DNA from 3 places in the Comamonas sp. C24C genome. Region 2 is predicted to be linked to each of the others. Evidence: riboswitches for the same ligand, from Rfam matches in the RefSeq annotation. Region 2 holds a riboswitch; each other region holds the start of a gene.
What was found. Region 2 has a riboswitch for glycine ahead of ACLBXN_RS02525 (D-amino acid dehydrogenase). Riboswitches for the same ligand answer to the same signal wherever they lie in the genome.
Positions count from the first base shown of each region.

Region 1: it holds a riboswitch for glycine, as region 2 does, so the genes downstream of both, ACLBXN_RS17670 (trimeric intracellular cation channel family protein) here and ACLBXN_RS02525 (D-amino acid dehydrogenase) in region 2, are expected to answer to the same signal.
Region 3: it holds a riboswitch for glycine, as region 2 does, so the genes downstream of both, gcvT (glycine cleavage system aminomethyltransferase GcvT) here and ACLBXN_RS02525 (D-amino acid dehydrogenase) in region 2, are expected to answer to the same signal.

Region 1 is NZ_JBKFBC010000010.1:13,492-15,687, forward strand. It holds gene mnmC (FAD-dependent 5-carboxymethylaminomethyl-2-thiouridine(34) oxidoreductase MnmC) at 1-178, opposite strand, end outside; gene ACLBXN_RS17670 (trimeric intracellular cation channel family protein) at 341-1,006, opposite strand; glycine riboswitch at 1,059-1,178, opposite strand; glycine riboswitch at 1,192-1,284, opposite strand; gene ACLBXN_RS17675 (oxidative damage protection protein) at 1,486-1,761, opposite strand; gene ACLBXN_RS17680 (sulfate ABC transporter substrate-binding protein) at 1,905-2,196, shown strand, end outside.
Region 2 is NZ_JBKFBC010000001.1:561,616-563,811, forward strand. It holds gene ACLBXN_RS02525 (D-amino acid dehydrogenase) at 1-1,252, opposite strand, end outside; glycine riboswitch at 1,424-1,523, opposite strand; gene ACLBXN_RS02530 (amino acid permease) at 2,055-2,196, shown strand, end outside.
Region 3 is NZ_JBKFBC010000004.1:200,031-202,226, forward strand. It holds gene ACLBXN_RS09755 (MBL fold metallo-hydrolase) at 1-2, shown strand, start outside; gene ACLBXN_RS09760 (energy transducer TonB) at 16-615, shown strand; glycine riboswitch at 704-812, shown strand; glycine riboswitch at 832-957, shown strand; gene gcvT (glycine cleavage system aminomethyltransferase GcvT) at 1,022-2,158, shown strand.

The DNA of each region.
Region 1 (2,196 bases), on a different contig from region 2:
CGAGAAAGTTCAGGCCCAAGCCGAAGCCGGTTTCCAGAATGCGCCACTGAGCCGCATCAGCCCAGGCAGCAGGCAGACCGCAGCCGCCGAGAAAGACCTGTCGGGCCTGGTCAAGGCCGCCCAGCTCGCTGTGATAGCGGTCGCCAAATCGGGTGTTGTAGGGGGTGCCATCTGGCATCCATGTGATCGGTTCAGACATGGAAAGTGAAACTACATGGGTAATGCAGGCGCAGTCTAGTTCAGAGCAGCCAAGCAAGGGCCGCCCCGCAGCGATGGCTGCGTCCCCCTCCTGCGTAGCAAGAGAGGGGGAAGGCGTGCAGCGCCACAGGGGGAGTCTGGATCACTCCCAGCGCTGCTGGTAAGAGAAAACCGGCAGGCGCCACTTGAAACGAATGGCGGCCAGACGGAAGGCCAGACCGCCTCCAAAACAGACAAGGGTGCTGATATTGGAGCTTACCTCCAGATAGCGCAGGCCCAGGAACATCAGGCATACGGACAGCGACACGCTGGCATACAGCTCGCGGCGGAACACCACGGGGACCTGGTTGCAGAGCACGTCACGCAAAATGCCGCCGCTGATACCGGTAATCATGCCGGCCATGATGACGACGATGGTCGGGTAGCCCAGCTCCAGTGCCGTATTGCAGCCGATCAGTGAAAAGGCGATCAGGCCCATGGCATCCAGCAGCAGAAACACCTGCTTGAGGCGGTGCATATGGCGCGCGATCACTGTGGTCAGCAGGCCGAAGCTGATGACCAGATACACATATTCGGGGTGCTGGGTCCAGCCTATGGGGTAATGGCCCAGCACCATGTCGCGGATGGTGCCACCGCCCAGCGCGGTGACGAAGGCGATGACCACGACGCCAAAGATGTCCATATTGCGCCGGCCTGCAGCAAGGGCGCCGGACATGGCTTCGGCGGTAATGGCCACCAGATAGATGACCAGCATGACGGTGAAGTTGGAGGCCTGGAACGAGTCCAGCAAAGAGATGGAGGGAAGCATGAAGGCACTTGAAAATAGACCAGCCACTCGCATCAGCGGGAGTGTCCGGCTTGCCTCTCCCGCTGTCCTTTTACCTGAGAGTTGCACATGGGCGCCTTCGCGGTGCGCATGCTTGCCCCTTCGGTGAGCCCTGCAGACTTGTGGTCGCGGGCTGCTCTCCAGTTGGCTATATCCGGGTCCTGTCAGACCCACCTGCGGTACTTATTGCCTGAGCGATTATGGGAGTTTGCGCCTTCGGCGGGAACCGTTGACAGGTTCCGCTCTCCCGCGGGATGGGCGCGATTCTAGCTAGTTCCAGCGACCGTATTCGGGTTAATACCTGTATCAATCGGGTTTGAGTAGTCTTTGCGACTGCCGGCCTCGGGCACCCCTGGGCTGCCTGGGCGTGCCCTCGGTCTCACCGGTTGGCTGTTCGACAGCCCGCAAGAAAAAAGCCCCGAGGCCTGGGCCAGGGGGCTTGGTGTCCAGATCGACCGAAATTACTCGGCGCTGGGAGGCACGTAGCCTGCTGCGGCATCTGCGCCGCCGCCAAAGAAATGGTTTTCCATCTGGCGGGCCAGGTATTGGCGGGCACGGGCATCGGCCAGGTTCAGGCGGTTTTCATTGATCAGCATGGTCTGGTGCTTGAGCCAGTCGGCCCAGGCCTGCTTGCTCACGCTTTCATAGATGCGCTTGCCCAGTTCGCCGGGAGCAGGAGGGAAATCCAGGCCTTCAGCGTCTTGACCAAGCTTGATGCAGTGAACGGTACGTGCCATGTGTAGGGTCCTTTTGGTTGATCTCAGATGTTTGGGTAATAACAAACTGAAATCTTAGTAGTTTGAGTTTTAAGAATGCGGCTCAAGAATGCGCAGCAACGGGGCAGAAGCCCGTTATCCATTCACTCCAAGAACACAGTCCAATGAAAAATCGTCGCAACTTTATCAAGTTTCCTCTGGCTGCCGGTCTGATTGCTGGCTTGACCCTCTCGGCTCTGCCCACATTGCCCGCTTTTGCGCAGACTGGTGTGCAACTGCTCAACGTCTCCTACGACCCGACACGTGAGCTCTATGTGAACTACAACCAGGCGTTCGCCAAGCACTGGAAGGCCACGCAGAACCAGGATGTGACCATCAAGCAGTCGCATGGCGGCTCGGGCAAGCAGGCGCGCTCCATCATCGACGGCATCGAGGCCGATGTGGCCACGCTGGCAC
Region 2 (2,196 bases):
TCAGCGTGGCCGGTCGGGGCTGCCTGCTGGCACTGCCCATGGACTGCAGCACGAGGTCGCCGACCATGTCGGCGGTGACGGCCGACAAGGTCCAGCCCAGATGGCCGTGGCCGGTGTTGTAGAACACGCAGGGCTTGTTGCCGGGGCCCACGCGCGGCAGCATGTCCGGCATCATGGGGCGCAGGCCCGCCCAGGGCACGACGCTGCGCGTGCTGACGCCCGGGAAGCACTGCTGAACCCATTCGATGAGCGGGCGGATGCGGTCGGCGCGGATGTCCTTGTTGTAGCCGTTGAACTCCGCCGTGCCGGCCACGCGGAAGCGATCCTCGCCCAGGCGGCTGGTGACCAGCTTGGTCTCGTCGTCCAGCAGACTCACGACGGGAGCTGCGGCGCGGCTGGCTTGGTCCGGCAGATTGACCGTGATGGAATAGCCCTTGACGGGGTAGATGTTGACGCTGTCGCCGAGCTGGGCGGCCAGCGCGCGGCTGGCCGTGCCCGCGCAAACCACCATGGCGTCGAAAGTCGAGGTCTCGGTTTCCAGACCCTGGCGCACAGTCACGCTGGCCTGTTTGCCGTTGCTGTTCACCGACACGATTTCCTGGCCGTAGCGGCATTGCACGCCCAGTCGCTCGCAGGCGGCGGCCAGGCCGCTGGTGAACTTGTGGATGTCGCCGGTGGAGTCGCTCTCGGTGAAGTAGCCGCCATAGAAGGTTCCGGACAGGGTCGGCTCGATGGCCTTCATTTCATCGGGCGTGACGGCGCGGCGCTCCAGCCCGCCCAGGGCGAGCAGTTGCGAGACCTTTCCCGCATGTTCGAAGCCGGCGCGGTCGCGGTAGATATGCAGGATGCCTTTTTGCTTCAGATCGAAGTCAATGCCTTCGGCTGCCGCCCATTCGAACAGGTGCTCGCGTGCCGCAATCGCCAGCCTGGCGGTCTCTACCGTGTTCTTCTGGTAGTGGGGGATGGCAGCGAGAAACTGGCAGAACCAGGAAATCTTGTGCCAGCCGGGCTTGGGGTTGAGTAGCAGCGGAGCATCGCTCTTGAGCATCCACTTGAGGCCTTTGACGATGGTGGACCAGTGGGTCCAGACCTCGGCATTCGAGGCCGAGAGCTGGCCGCCATTGGCGAACGAGGTCTCCATGGCGGCATAGCGCTGCTTCTCGAACAGGGTGACGGAAAATCCGCGGCGTGCGAGGGCGTAGGCGGTGGTCACGCCCGTGATGCCACCGCCGATGACGGCGATTGTCTTCATGATTCAGATTCCAGAAACGTCAAGGGTGGAGCCCGTGCGCAACATGCGCAGCGGACGCCCCCTCTGTTCTGGACCTGAGAGATTCACGAGGCAGCGCCCTGGGCCGCTGCTCGCTTGCTCCTTCGGTATGCCCGGCGGACGATGACGTCCGGACATTCTTCAGAGTGTGTGAAAGCGATGCCGATCCTTTGGCCTGAGAGTTTCCGGGGCGGTTGCTCCTTCGGCGCTGCATGCGCCAAGTTTGCGCTGCAGTCTCTCTCGGCATCACCGGGCTGAGAGCCTGTGGCGAATGTAGGAAGAATGGCGGCGCCTGGATATACGGGTTTTCTAGAGTTCTGCGCCGGGGCAGGCCGTGCTCCGCTTCTTTTATTTGATAGCGGCTAGCGCTTGTTATTTAAAGACTTCCTTGTGTTTTCATAAGGAAAGTGAAGATATTCATACGCAAGAAGCTTCCGAATTCATAGCATCAGACGCTGTCAAGTGCCGCTGAGCAGCCCCAGAGTCAACCCCTGCATTGACAGGACGGCTCATGGCCTGCGGTGGATTTGGGCAAAATATCGTCTTTGCCTGTCAATGGGCCCGGCGATATCACCGCTTTGCCATTGAAGCGCCCGACCGGGGTGGCTGCCGATTCAGGATGCAACTGGCCTATCCGCCATGGCGTTCTGCTGTCATGGCTTCGTTCCTTTGTCCTTGTTGCCCGCGACCGTCATGGTCGCCTTTTTGCGTTGCCTGTCGCAGCGCCTGCGGGATGGTTGGGTGTTTTGTCCGGATGGGCGCAAACCATTACAACAAGACATTTATGTCCCAACCCAACTCAAGCCAGCAGCTCGCGCCGACTGGCGATGGTGACGATAACCAGCCCCGCTTGCACCGGGTGCTCAAGCAGCGCCACCTGAGCATGATCGCCATTGGCGGCGCCATCGGCACGGGCCTGTTTGTGG
Region 3 (2,196 bases), on a different contig from region 2:
GAAGGTGCAGCCCGCATGGCCGACAATGGCCTCATGGACATTTCGCGCACCTCACACCTTGCCGCCGCCTGCGCCGCTGCTCTGACCAGCTTGCTGCTCGGGGGCTGCACCCACCTCTTTGATGGCAGCCGACTCAAACCGGATCCGGCGGCCGACGCACCGGCTATCGTTTCTGCGCAGCCCGAGCTGTCGCCGGCTCCGGTTGCCCCCCTGGATGCGCAGTCCAAGCCGCCACGGAGCACGGAGTGGCCTGCCTGGATCAAGGCAGATTGCACGCCCCCTGCCCAGCTCGACCAGCAACCCCGGCCACGCCGCCACACCACGCCGCACGTCAGTCACCACTGGTTCCCGAACGGGCTGGAGACCACGGTGGTCTTCCGCCTGGAAGTCACGGCTCAAGGTCAGCTCGGCCGTGTGGCCTACCAGCCCGCCGATACCGATCCCCGCATCGTGAAGTCCATACTGCGCTCGCTCGAACGCTGGCAGTTCAAGCCCGCCATGCGCCAGGGTCAGCCCGTGACGGCCTGCTTCGAGCAGCGCTACCAACTGGTGTTTCCGAGTGCGCAGGAGATCTATCCCGAGCCCAAGCCGGCCTTGAACACCGCTCCGCAGTGAGGACGCAAGCACGGAGCGGATGATGCATGCTCGAAAACCCCAAAATCCATCCGATTCGGTGAAACAAGCCCCTTGCCCACCGCTAGAATCGCCAACGTCAGGAGAGAGTGCCCGCAGCTGAAGCTGCCTTGCACCGCCGAAGGCGCAGACCCCCACCCGGAGTCAAAACGCTCAGGCAAAAGGACTGACAAGCGCTGCCAGGTGTGCAAACCTGCAGCGTCCCTTGCTGGAGAGAGATGCAGGCCGTCATTTCATATGCGCGCCGGCATCCACCGAAGGAGCAAGCTGCCCGATGCAATGCGGGCAGTGAATCTCTCAGGTAAAGCGGACAGCAGGGCAAGCCCGCCACGCATGGCCCAGCGATGCATGGCCACTCATTTTGGTTTGACCACCGGAGCGCTTGCCTGTGACTGCTGCTGACACCTCTTCCGATCTGCGTTCCACACCGCTGTTTGCCCTGCACCAGAAACTGGGTGCCCGCATGGTGCCCTTTGCCGGCTATTCCATGCCCGTGCAATACCCTCAAGGCCTGATGGCCGAGCACCTGCACACCCGCAAGGCCGCCGGCCTGTTCGATGTCTCGCACATGGGCCAGCTGCTTTTGCGCGGCCCCGACGCCGCCGCCGCGCTCGAATCGCTGATGCCCGTCGATGTCATGGACCTGGGCCTGCACAAACAGCGTTACGGCCTGCTGCTCGATGAGCAAGGCGGCATTCTGGACGACCTGATGTTCGTCAACCGTGGCGAAGATCTGTTCCTCATCGTCAACGGCGCCTGCAAAGAGGCCGATATCGCCCATATCCAGAGCCGCATCGCCAGCCGCTGCGAGGTCATTCCTCTGCCCGAGCGCGCCCTGCTGGCCCTGCAAGGCCCGCAGGCCGCCACAGCCCTCGCGCGCCTGATTTCCGGTGTGACAGCTCTGGTCTTCATGACCGGCAACCACTTCGACTGGCAAGGCCATGCGCTCTACATCACGCGCAGCGGATATACGGGCGAGGACGGCTTTGAAATCTCCCTGCCCGGCGAAGCGGCAACAGCTTTTGCCGAGGCTTTGCTGGCCCTGCCCGAGGTGGCACCCATCGGTCTGGGCGCGCGCAACTCGCTGCGCCTTGAAGCCGGACTTTGCCTGTATGGCAACGACATCGACACCAGCACCACGCCCGTCGAAGCCGCACTGAACTGGGCCATGCAGAAGGTGCGCCGCAGCGGCGGAGAGCGCGAGGGCGGCTTTCCCGGTGCAGCCATCGTGCTGGAGCAATTGCAGAACCCGCAATCGCTGCGCCGCAAGCGCGTGGGCCTGATTGCGCTGGAGCGCATTCCCGTGCGCGAGCCCGCCGTGCTGGAGAACATGGACGGGCAGCATATCGGCCACATCACCAGCGGCCTGCTCAGCCCAACGCTCAACCAGCCCGTGGCGCTGGCCTATGTCGAGCCCGACTACGCCGCCATCGATACGGAAATCTTCGCCATGGTGCGCGGCAAGCCCGTGCCCATGAAGGTGGTCGCCACGCCCTTCGTTCCCACCCGCTATCACCGCGGCTAGGTCTGCCGCCGCGGATGAGACGGGCCAGTTTGCCGAAC